One region of the Mesorhizobium sp. B263B2A genome, then DNA from elsewhere that is predicted to be linked to it. Evidence: predicted binding sites of a transcription regulator. Region 1 holds the regulator's gene; the other holds the start of a gene.
The links. Region 1 encodes HrcA, which represses chaperone genes, less so after heat shock. Its sites were predicted from a motif close to GTTAGCACTCNCNNNNNGNGAGTGCTAAC; they were not measured.
Positions count from the first base shown of each region.

Region 2: groES (co-chaperone GroES) is a predicted target of HrcA. The motif match lies at 2,737-2,765, and genes of this name have one in related genera.

Region 1 covers NZ_JAIUIU010000001.1:45,033-51,053, forward strand. Annotated here, with positions in the region: gene cysK (cysteine synthase A) at 1-20, opposite strand, end outside; gene LB568_RS00225 (LysE family translocator) at 202-819, opposite strand; gene LB568_RS00230 (PQQ-dependent sugar dehydrogenase) at 968-2,320, opposite strand; gene LB568_RS00235 (hypothetical protein) at 2,446-2,643, opposite strand; gene hrcA (heat-inducible transcriptional repressor HrcA) at 2,713-3,795, opposite strand; gene rph (ribonuclease PH) at 3,994-4,710, shown strand; gene LB568_RS00250 (VOC family protein) at 4,915-5,325, shown strand; gene rdgB (RdgB/HAM1 family non-canonical purine NTP pyrophosphatase) at 5,325-6,002, shown strand; gene hemW (radical SAM family heme chaperone HemW) at 5,999-6,021, shown strand, end outside.
Region 2 covers NZ_JAIUIU010000015.1:19,830-25,850, forward strand. Annotated here, with positions in the region: gene LB568_RS21875 (TetR/AcrR family transcriptional regulator) at 1-462, shown strand, start outside; gene groL (chaperonin GroEL) at 633-2,288, opposite strand; gene groES (co-chaperone GroES) at 2,351-2,647, opposite strand; gene LB568_RS21890 (class I SAM-dependent methyltransferase) at 2,924-3,718, opposite strand; gene LB568_RS21895 (hypothetical protein) at 3,790-4,641, shown strand; gene LB568_RS21900 (TetR/AcrR family transcriptional regulator) at 4,741-5,367, opposite strand; gene LB568_RS21905 (MFS transporter) at 5,492-6,021, shown strand, end outside.

The DNA of each region.
Region 1 (6,021 bases):
GAGGTGACGGGCTTGTTCATTGGTTTCGCTCCCAGGAGTCAGGCAAGTAATTTCAGGCAATTGGCGGCAAAGGGCCTTCGGTCGCGCAAGATAGACCGTCAGCGAAGAATATCCGAGTGGGGCGCATCTCTAAAGCGCCTGCGTCTCGGAAAAGCGTTTTCCGAAAAGGCCGATATCTGGAATATTTTGGCCGAGCAGGGGCTATTGGCGGGCAGCGATCGCCGCCGCGGCGCCGACCATGAAGCCGGCGGCGGTGCGGTTCAGCACCCTTAGCGCACGCGGCGATTTCAGGAACCAGCGCGCCTTGGCGGCCAGCGCAAGGTAGGGCACCAGCACGACGAACAGCACGACGATCGTCAGCGCGACGAGAATGCCGTAGTCGGCCAGCGTGATGGTCTTCAGGTCGACGATGGTCGGCGTGATCGCCAGGTAGAAGATCATCGTTTTCGGATTGCCGAGCGTGACGGTCAGCCCGGCGAGGAAACTCGACGCCAGTCCACCCTTGCCCTTCCGGGCTTCGACGGTTTCGGGTGTGATGCCGGCGGTCCAGAAGCGCCAGCCGAGAAATGCCAGATACGCGACGCCGGCCCATTTGATCGCCAGGAACACCATGCCGAAAGTCTGCGCGACGAAGGCGAGGCCGAGCACCACGGCGGTCAGGTAGGTGAGGTCGCCGAGCATCAGGCCAAAGGACATGGCCAGCGATGAGCGGAAGCCGGAGCCGAGCGCCCGCGCGACAAGCGCGGTGACGCCGGGACCTGGAATGGCAGCGGCTATGCCAAGGGCGGCACTGTAGGCGAGAAAGCCGGTGAGGGTCATGGCTGGTGGTCCCAGATTGGCCTGCCTTGTCGCATGGAACGGACCAGAATTGAATTCTCTGGGGACGGAATCCATTGCACCAGACATCCGAGATACGTCGCGCTGGCCCGCTCATCCGGGTGACGGGGCCTGCGCCGGCGCTGCAGGATCAGGAACGGCCGTCGCCATAGGTCACGCGCCAGATGGTGCCGTTGCCGTCTTCGGTCACGATCAGCGCGCCATCCTTGGCCACCGTCACGCCGACCGGCCGGCCCCATACCTCGCCGTTGGAGACGACGAAGCCGGTCATGAAATCCTCGTATTCACCGGTCGGCTTGCCATCCCTGAACAGCAGGCGCACGACCTTGTAGCCGGTCCGGTTGCCACGGTTCCACGAACCGTGGAGGGCGACGAAGGCATCGCCGCGGTATTCCCTGGGAAATCCCGCGTTCGCGGGCAGGTCCTTGCCGTCGTAGAAGGCGATGTTGAGCGGCGCCGAATGCGCCTGCATCAGCACATCGGGAATATCGACCTTGCCGGCAAGGTCGGGGCGCTCGCCCTTGTGGCGGGGGTCTTCGTTGTTGCCGATATAGTACCAGGGCCAGCCGTAGAAGGCGCCTTCCCTGACCGATGTGGCGTATTCGGCTGGCGTGTTGTCGCCCAGCGCATCGCGCTCGTTGACGACGCACCACAGCGCGCCGGTCGCCGGCTGGACGGTCATGCCCGAGCAGTTGCGCAGGCCGGTGGCGACGGTGCGGCCGTTCTTGCCGTCGGGGTCGAAGGCCTGCACGTCGGCGCGTCCCTCTTCGGAGCCCCAGGCGGCGCCGAGCGGCTTTGACTTGACCCATGCCTCGAGCCCGCCCCTCGGCCTCTTGCCCATGTCCCCGGCGGCGTTCGAGCCCGAGCCGACCGAGAGATAGAGCGTCTTGCCGTCAGGCGAAAAGGCGATGTCGCGCGTCCAGTGATGGTTCGATGGAATGTCGTCGACGATGGTTTCCGGGTCGGCGGATGCCTTGAGATCGCCATTGCGGTAGGCAAAGCGCACGATGCTGTCGCTGTTGGCGACATAGACCCATTGCGGATCGCTGCCCGGCGGATAGAAGGCAATGCCGTAGGGCTGGTTGAGATCGCCGGCGAAGATGCTTTTCTCGGCGGGTTTGGCGCTGCCCTCGGTCAAACGATAGACGCGGATCTGGTTGGCTTCGCTGTCGGCGACGAACAGGTCGCCATTGGGGGCTGTGCGCACCACGCGCGGATTGTCGATGCCCGACGCGATCAGCTCGGCTGAAAAGCCTTCCGGCAGTTGCGGTTTGGCGTCCGCCGGCCTTTCGGCAAGGCCAGCGCTGTTCGAGGCCGACTTGGCGACATTGGGCTTCGGCAGGTCTTCCGGCTTGATCAGGCGGCGCACCCCGGGCTTGTCGGCGCGCCAGTCGCCAAAGGCGGCCGGACCCCTCAGCACCGGCTGGTCGGCCTGCTGGGCGAATGCCGCGGTCGTGAGGAGTAGTGCGGAAAGGCCGGCCATTCGGATTCCAGCCATTCGGGTCCCAGCCATTCGGGTCCCAGCTATTCGGGCCATTGTCTTCCTCCACCTGGTCGCGAAGGAAACCAACGGCCGGTTTGTCCCTGGGTTCCGTCTTGCTTCCGGGTTCAGGTCCCGGCGGCGTAAAAATCGTCGTCGAGGCGCTTTTCCAAGGCGACGAGATCCGCCGGCAGCGGCAAGCCCATGGCGCGCATTTCGCGCAGCTTCTCGCGCAGCTGTTCCTGGATTTCGTGCTGGTCTTCCGGCTGGTTGACCATTTCCTCCAGCAGCAGGCTGATCCGGGCCTTGAACTCTTCGAGCGCCATTCTTTTTCTCCTTGGCGGCCAGGAAGCGCAGGAAGTCGCCGCTCGCAGGCCGGCTGAATATCAATACACCTAGCGCAGCATGCGCGATATCAGCTGCGCCGTGTAATCCACCATCGGCACGATGCGCGCGTAATTCAGCCGGGTCGGGCCGATGACGCCGAGCGCGCCGACGACGCGGGCATCCTTGTCGCGATAGGGCGCGACCACCAGCGACGAGCCCGACAGCGAGAACAGCTTGTTTTCGGAGCCGATGAAGATGCGCACGCCTGATCCCTGCTCGGCCAGATCAAGCAGCTGGATCAGCCCGTCCTGCGTCTCCATGTCCTCGAACAGGTGCCGCAGCAGTTCGATGTCCGCCTGCGCGGTGACGTTTTCGAGCAGATTGGCCCGGCCGCGCACGATGAGCCGCGCCGGCAGGCCGCTTTCGGCGCCCGCCCATACCGCCAGCCCCTTCTCGACGAGATCCTGCGACAGCGTGTCCAGCGCTGCCCTTGTCTCTTCCTTGATGCGGGCGATCTCGGTCCGCGCCTCGGCCAGCGTGCGGCCTCGAATATGCGCGTTGAGGAAATTCGAGGCCTCGTGCAGCTGCGAGACGGTGATGCCGGCGGGCAGCTCGACGACGCGGTTTTCGACGTCGCCATTCTGCGACACCAGCACGGCAAGTGCCTTGGTCGGCTCCAGCTGGATGAATTCGATGTGCTTCAGCGCCACCTCGTTCTTGGCGGCCAGCACCAGGCCGGCGCCGCGAGACATGCCCGACAGCATCTGGCTGGCCTCGGTCAGCATATGCTCCAGCGTCGCGCCCGAGCCCGAGGCCCGCACCTGTGCTTCGATGGTGCGGCGCTCCTCGTCGGAGAGATCGCCAAGTTCCATGAAGGCATCGACGAAGAAACGCAGGCCCGCCTGCGTCGGCAGCCGGCCGGCCGAGATATGCGGCGCATAGATCAGCCCGAGATGTTCCAGGTCGCTCATCACATTGCGGATGGTGGCCGGCGACAGTGAGGAGGGCAGGATGCGCGACAGGCTGCGCGAGCCCACGGGCTCGCCATCCCTGAGATAGGAATCGACGATGCGCCGGAAGATGTCGCGTGAGCGCATGTCGAGTGATTGAAGTGCAAGCGACTGCGAACCGGGATCGATTGCCTTGGTCATACGGCCAAAAACCTCCTTGTTCAGGATATAGACTTCGGCACGGTGGGCGCAACCCGGTGTCTGCATCAGATCGCCCGGCGTCTGTGTCAGATTGCTCGGTGCCGCGTTTGCGCTCAGCCGGCCATTTTCCTTTGCGCCCTAAGCTTGGTGAGGCTACAAGCCGGCCAAGATTCCGAAAATGACAAGAAAGAAGCCTGAATGCGCCCCTCCAAACGCCAATTCGACGAAATGCGTGCCATCTCCTTCGAGCGCGGCGTCTCCAAGCACGCCGAAGGCTCGTGCCTGGTGAAGTTCGGCGACACCCACGTCCTGTGCACGGCGAGCCTCGAGGAGAAGGTGCCGGGCTGGATGCGCAATTCCGGCAAGGGCTGGGTGACGGCCGAATATGGCATGCTGCCGCGCTCGACTGGCGAGCGCATGCGCCGCGAGGCATCCGCCGGCAAGCAGGGCGGCCGCACGCTGGAAATCCAGCGCCTCATCGGCCGTTCTCTGCGCGCCGTGGTCGACTTGCAGGCGCTGGGCGAACAGCAGATTACCGTCGACTGCGACGTCATCCAGGCCGATGGCGGCACCCGTACCGCCTCGATCACCGGCGGCTGGGTGGCGCTGTACGACTGCCTGCGCTGGATGGAAGCGCGGCAGATGACCAGCGTTTCCAAGGTGCTGAAGGACCATGTCGCGGCGATTTCCTGCGGTATCCATGACGGCCAGCCGGTCATCGACCTCGATTACATCGAGGATTCCTCGGCCGGCACCGACGCCAATTTCGTCATGACCGGCAAGGGCGGCATCGTCGAGATCCAGGGAACCGCCGAGGGCGAGCCGTTCTCCGAAGGGCAGTTCGCGGACTTGATGGGCCTGGCCAAGAAAGGCATCCAGCGCCTGGTGAGTTTGCAGCAGATGGCGGTGGCTTAGGGTCAAATGGCGGTGGCTTAGGTTTTAAATGTCGAGCTTGAACACCCCCCTCTGGCCTGCCGGCCATCTCCCCCGCAAGGGGGGAGATCGGCTGTGGTCGCGGATTTCGCCAACCACCGACGGTGCAAATTATGAACCGGCTTTGACGCTGCCAATCTCCCCCCTTGCGGGGGAGATGCCCGGCAGGGCAGAGGGGGGTGCCTCGTGACTCCCTCTGCCATTCTTGAGTCAGCGCTCTACGTCACAGACTTGCACGCAGCCGAACAATTCTATCGCGACACCCTCGGCCTTCACCTCCTCGGCAAGGTCGAAGGCCGCCACCTGTTCTTCCGTTGCGGACCCGGTGTGCTGCTCATCTTCAACGCCGAGGCAACCAAGATCCCACCCGCGCCCGATGCCAAGCTGAAAGTGCCGCCGCATGGCACGGTCGGCGAAGGCCATCTCTGCTTTGCGGCGACCGCCGTGGAAATCGCGGCCTGGAAGGCCCATCTCAAGACGAAGAACGTCGCCATCGAAAGCGAATTCGAATGGCCGCAAGGCGGCCGTTCGATCTATATACGCGACCCCTCGGGCAATTCGATCGAGTTTGCCGAGCCAAGAATCTGGGGCCTTTGATGCATTCGCCAACTGTTCACTCACTTGACGGCAAGAAGATCGTCGTTGCCAGCCACAATGCCGGCAAGCTGCGCGAGTTCGCCGACCTGATGCGGCCGTTCGGCTTCGAGGCGAAGTCGGCCAAGGACTATGGCCTGCCGGAACCCGACGAAACCGGCACCACTTTCGAGGAAAACGCCTACATCAAGGCGCTGGCCGCCGCAAAGGCGACCGGCCTGCCGGCGCTGTCGGACGATTCCGGCCTGTGCGTCGACGCGCTCGACGGCGCGCCCGGCGTCTACACCGCCAACTGGGCTGAAACCCCCGACGGCGGCAGGGATTTCGCCATGGCCATGCAGCGCACCGAAGTGGCGTTGCAGGAAGTGGGAGCCGCTTTGCCGGAGCAGCGCAAGGGCCGCTTTGTCGCCGTCATCTGCCTCGCCTTCCCCGACGGCGAGGCCGAATATTATCGCGGCGAGGCCGAAGGCACGCTGGTCTGGCCGCCGCGCGGCGAGCTCGGCTTCGGCTACGACCCGGTGTTTCTGCCGGATGGGTTCGACAAGACCTTCGGCGAGATGAGCGCCGCGGAAAAGCATGGCTGGAAGCCTGGCCAGGCGACCGCGCTGTCGCACCGCGCCCGTGCCTTCCAGAAATTCGCCCAGGCACGATTGGATCTGGCGAGATTGGGCGAGGCATGAGCATGCTGCTCGACCGGGC
Region 2 (6,021 bases), on a different contig from region 1:
GACCAACTCGTGATCGAGGTGACGCGCGATAGCGTTGCCGACGTCACCGAGAGGCTTGGCGCGGCTTTGGCCGCCGAACGCGACCCCGCGGTCGCCGTCCACCACATCTATCAGTCGGTCGGACACATGCTCGAAGAGAATGAGTTCTCACTCGGCTGCCCGATCGCGCCGGTCGTGCTGGACTCGCCAAGCGACGTGCCCGAGCTTGCCGAACTGTGCCGCTCGGCCTTCGAGCAGTGGATAGGCTTGCTGCGAGATGCCTTCGTCAGGGCAGGGGTGCCCGAGCGTCGCGCGCATGCCTTGGCGCTGCTGGTCGAATCATCTCTGGAAGGGCTGATGGTGATCGCGCGCGCCACCCGCGACCGCGCCCCGCTGCAGGCGGTCGCCGACGAGGTCGCGGCACTGATTGAAGGCGCCGTGCTGGCTGGGGGAGCACGGCAACGCGCGGATACAGCCGTCTGACGCCGATCGAAGGGTGGCGATCAGGAGCATGCAAACAAAAAGGGCGGCATCGCTGCCGCCCTTTCCGTATCTGAAGGCTGATGGAAGCGTGGATTAGAAATCCATACCACCACTCAAGCCCGCTTGCGGGCTTGAGCAATGTGAGTTCATGGGCGTGCTTTATGGATTTCTTAGAAATCCATGCCACCCATACCGCCCATGCCGCCGCCCATGCCGCCAGGCATGCCGCCGCCGCCAGCCGACTCCTTCTTCGGAGCCTCCGCGATCATGGCTTCGGTGGTGACGAGCAGGCCGGCGACCGAGGCCGCGTCCTGGAGGGCGGTGCGCACGACCTTGACCGGGTCGACGATGCCCATGGCGATCATGTCGCCATATTCGCCCGACTGGGCGTTGTAGCCGAAGGTCGCGCCCTTGTTCTCAAGGATCTTGCCGGCAACGATCGAAGCTTCCGCACCGGCGTTGGCCGCGATCTGGCGGGCCGGAGCCTGCAGCGCACGACGCACGATGTTGATGCCGGCGGCCTGGTCGGCATTGACGCCGGTGGCCTTGATGTTGGCCGAAGCGCGCAGGAGAGCGACGCCGCCGCCCGCAACGATGCCTTCTTCCACGGCCGCGCGGGTCGCGTTGAGGGCGTCATCGACGCGGTCCTTCTTTTCCTTGACTTCGACTTCCGTCGCACCGCCGACGCGGATCACGGCAACGCCGCCGGCGAGCTTCGCCAGACGTTCCTGCAGCTTCTCCTTGTCGTAGTCCGAAGTGGTCTCTTCGATCTGCTGCTTGATCTGGGCAACGCGGCCCTGGATCTCGGCCTTCTTGCCGGCGCCGTCGACGATGGTGGTGTTCTCCTTGGAGATCGACACCTTCTTGGCGCGGCCGAGCATGTTGAGGCCGACGTTCTCGAGCTTGATGCCGAGGTCTTCCGAGATGACCTGGCCACCGGTGAGGATGGCGATGTCTTCCAGCATGGCCTTGCGGCGATCGCCGAAGCCCGGAGCCTTGACGGCGGCGATCTTCAGGCCGCCACGCAGCTTGTTGACGACCAGCGTGGCCAGGGCCTCGCCTTCGACGTCTTCCGAGATGATGAGCAGCGGCTTGGAGGTCTGCACGACGGCTTCGAGAACCGGCAGCATGGCCTGCAGGTTGGAGAGCTTCTTCTCGTGGAGGAGGATGTAGACGTCCTCGAGCTCGGCAACCATCTTGTCGGCATTGGTGACGAAGTAGGGCGACAGGTAGCCGCGGTCGAACTGCATGCCTTCGACGACTTCGAGCTCGGTCTCGGCGGTCTTGGCTTCTTCAACCGTGATGACGCCTTCGTTGCCGACCTTCTGCATCGCTTCCGCGATCATCTTGCCGACCGACTCGTCGCCATTGGCCGAGATCGTGCCGACCTGGGCAACTTCCTCGGAGGTCTTGATCTTCTTGGCAGCCTTGCCAAGCGCCGCGACGACTTCGGTCACGGCCAGATCGATGCCGCGCTTCAGGTCCATCGGGTTCATGCCGGCGGCAACGGCCTTGTGGCCTTCCTGGACGATCGACTGCGCCAGGACGGTCGCGGTCGTGGTGCCGTCGCCGGCGATGTCGTTGGTCTTCGAAGCGACTTCGCGGACCATCTGCGCGCCCATGTTCTCGAACTTGTCTTCAAGTTCGATTTCCTTGGCGACAGTGACGCCGTCCTTGGTGATGCGCGGGGCGCCGAACGACTTGTCGATCACGACGTTGCGACCCTTGGGGCCGAGCGTGACCTTCACCGCGTCGGCGAGGATGTTGACGCCGCGCAGCATGCGCTCGCGGGCATCACGGGAGAATTTTACGTCTTTGGCAGCCATTTTTTAGCTCCTGGCAGGGGCTTGGGGTAAGCCCGGAATTCAGTTGACGGTGAGGCCGATAATCAGCCGATGATGCCCATGATGTCGGATTCCTTCATGATCAGAAGGTCTTCGCCATTGAGCTTGACTTCGGTGCCCGACCACTTGCCGAACAGGATACGGTCGCCAGCCTTGACGTCCAGCGGGACCAGCTTGCCAGCTTCGTCGCGAGCGCCGGAGCCGACGGCGATGATCTCGCCTTCCTGCGGCTTTTCCTTTGCCGTATCCGGGATGATGATCCCGCCAGCGGTCTTGGATTCGGATTCGACCCGGCGAACGACCACGCGGTCATGAAGCGGGCGGAACTTCGACTTTGCCATTTTTTCTTCCTCGATGAGAACGGTGAGAAACAGTTCCTCCATCCGGCGAAGCCGGACAACAACAAAGCCCGGCGGCGCCGGGCCCTGTAGTTAGCACTCACCAAAGGCGAGTGCTAACGTGGCGCTGAAATAGGCCGCTGGCTTTTGAGAGTCAAGGTGCGCGAAGGCCGCGATGCGAGCGAAATTTTCCTCATGCTGCCGCACGGTTTTAGAAAACCTGGGTTGCGCCTGCCCCGGCTTGTGCGCCGTCCTGCTGTCTTCATTGTCATGGCGCGTTCAGTGTCTTGGCGCCCGCAGCACCAACAGCGGGCATCGCTCGGCAAGCCCATAGCTCCCGGTCAAGGCGATGCGAACATCACCAAAATACGCTTCCGCCTCGCTCACCAATGCAGTCGCCGGTGCGAAGGTGTAGATGGCCGGCGAGTTCCGATAGACATCGATGGTGCCGATGGTGGGCAGATCCCAGCCTGTGCGAGCCGAAAGCTCGTTGCGGTCAGGAAACAGTGCGTCGAACCTTTCCGCGATCGTCCTGACCGGAATGGCATGGTCGGGCGCATCACCCGTCGCGGTCATTGCGACGCGCCATTTGAGTTCGTGGAAGGTCGAGACACCGGCCGAAAGTGCAAGCGCCCGCACCGCCGCCGGATCGTCCGGTGTTTCGGGACCGGCAAAGAGGCGCAGTCCCGCTCGGCCGTCGGTGCGCAGTACCCCGGCGATCGCCGCAAACAGCGCCCGGCGCGCGGTTGAAAGGCCGAGCGCCGACAGGCAGCCGTCGCCGATCACCGCATCGACGCTTGCTTTCGACACCGGCAAGTCGAGCCAGTCGCCGTTGATTGCCTTCCTCAACGCGGTGTCGCCTGGCCAGATACCGGCGATCATGTCGGACGATTCATCGACGGCCGTCATCGTCGTCCCGAGCCCGGCGAGCTCCGGCGTCACGCCGAGCAGAATGACGTGCGCCTTCGAAAGGTCGAGCTCACGCTCATAGGCCTCAACCGCTTCCGCTGGCGGCCGCAACGGTGGTCCGAGCAACTGCCAGTGCCTTCGAATGGCATTCCAATGGTCGGTCATCCGCAGCCCCCAAGCCGGCATTGTATTGGCAGCTATAATAGAGGACGCTAGAGAGACCAAGCGGGGGGCGCATGACACGCATCGCGGTTATTACGCATGAGTTCGACAGGTTCGAACGCCGGCGCGGGCCGCTGTTTCGCCGCGGAAACTCCTATATGCTTTTCGGTTTGCTGGAGGAACTGAAGCGACGCGGGCATTCCGTCCGCATAATCCCTGGAACGTCGGCAAAGCCGGAGGCCGATATAGCGGTGCTGCACGTCGATGCGACCGTGACGCCACCCGAATATGTCGAATACGCACGCGCTTTTCCCTTCTGCCTGAACATCGGGGCCGCCGACATCTCCAAGCGACGCGTCAGTGGCGCGGTGATCGGCAAGGATGACGACTGGCTAGGGCCGGTCATCGTCAAGAGCAATCTCAACAATCTCGGGATGCGGGAGCAGGCGCTCAACCGGCGATCGCTGCGTGCCGGAAAGCCGAAGCCGTTTCCCGGCGTCGAGCCTATCGAGGGTTATCGCGTCTATACATCCCTTTCGGAGGTCGCGCCGGCGGTCTTCGACCGCAGCGATCTCGTCGTCGAAAAATTCATTCCCGAGCCGGAACCGGACGGCTTTGGAGCCCGCTTCTGGATATTCTGCGGCGAGCGCGAGCGCTGCACCCGCCATGTCTCGCCACAGAGCCTCGTGAAGGGCGACGACACGATCCGCCGTGAGCCGGTTCCGGTTCCCGAGGAGCTTCGCGCGCTGAGGCGCCGGCTTGGCTTTGACTACGGAAAGTTCGATTTCGTCATGCATGAGGGCAGGGCGGTGCTGCTTGATGCCAACAAGACGCCCGGTGGCGCCCGCAATCTTTCCGCGTTTCTCGCTGCCGGCAATGCCAATCTTGCCGACGGCTTCGAAGGCCTTGTCCGCCAGCTCGCATAGCGGGCGTCCTGATGCTTGCGCCGCCCGGCACCTCTCATTCGCGGCAGCTTGCTGATGATCGCCAGGGCTACAGATCGCCTGGACTACAAAAACACAGGGCTACAAAAACAGCCGCAACTGGGTGTGGATGATCGACCGGTAATCCTCGATGGTCCGGTGGCTTTCGGCTCCGCCTTCCGCAAGCGCCAGCCGCACCACGGCGCCGGCGAGCTGGAAGATCAAGAGAACCATGCGTTCGAACTGCTCGTGCTTGTCCGGCGCGAGCAAGGCGATGACATGGTCGCAGAACATCTTGGCTTGATGCCGGGTCTCGGCGATGTCGAGATTCTTGAGCGCCTTGTCGGCCTGGATGGCGTTCTGCAGGTCCTGGATGGCCGGATCGCCGGCAACGCGGCTGCGATAGTCGTCGAGCAGCCGGTCGGCCGCCACGATGATGTCCTTGGCTTCGCGGACATCGGCGACAATCACTGACAGCCGCGCCCGGCTGACTTCGGAGAAACGCTCATAGAGCATCGCCAGGATCGCCGACTTGTTGGGGAAGTAGTGATAGACGGTGGCGATCGGCCCGCCCGCCAGCATGCCGACTTCCTTCATGGTGACGGCATCGATGCCCTTTTCGCCGATCAGCCGCATGGTCGTCGACAGGATGGCGTCGATGCGCTCGCGGCTGCGCTCCTGCTTGGGCCTGCGCCTCGGCTCGATCATCGTCTGCCTTGCTTCAACCATGCACCGGTCTTTCGCGCGCGTTTCCAAATTCTGGTTGACAACAAATATGATCAAGTATCAGCTTCTGGAATCCTGACAGATTGTCAGTTTTTTTGCCGCGCGGCAAGGACGTTGGGAGGCGCCTTTGGCTTCGACAGATACCGGCCACACGGGCACCGGCCATACCGGACACAAGGACACCGGACACAAGGGCAATGGCGACTGGCTGGTCGGCAATCCGACCGGCGGGCAGCTTGCCTCGGCTCTGTGGATCGGGTCGGTCGGCCTGCTGATCCTTGGGCTGCAGCCCGTTCTGCTCGGCGCTCTCTATACCGAGGGCCATGTCAGCGGCGATGAACTGGCGCTGGTTGCCACCGCCGAGATGATCGCCATCGCCATCGGCTCGGCGATCGTGGCGATGCTGCTGTCCGCCCGCAATATGCGCTGGAAAAGTGCGGTTCTCCTGCTGCTGCTGGCGCTGGCGAACATATGGACGGCCTATGCCGCCGGGGCCGGCACATTGATGGCCGCACGCGCCCTGGCTGGTCTCGCCGAGGGCGGCCTGGTCGCGGTCGCCACCGAATTGATCGCCCGTTCGCGGCGAGCCGAGCGCATCGGCGGCTATTTCGTCACCATGCAGACCCTGGCGCAATGCGCCCTGGCGTTGCTGCTGGC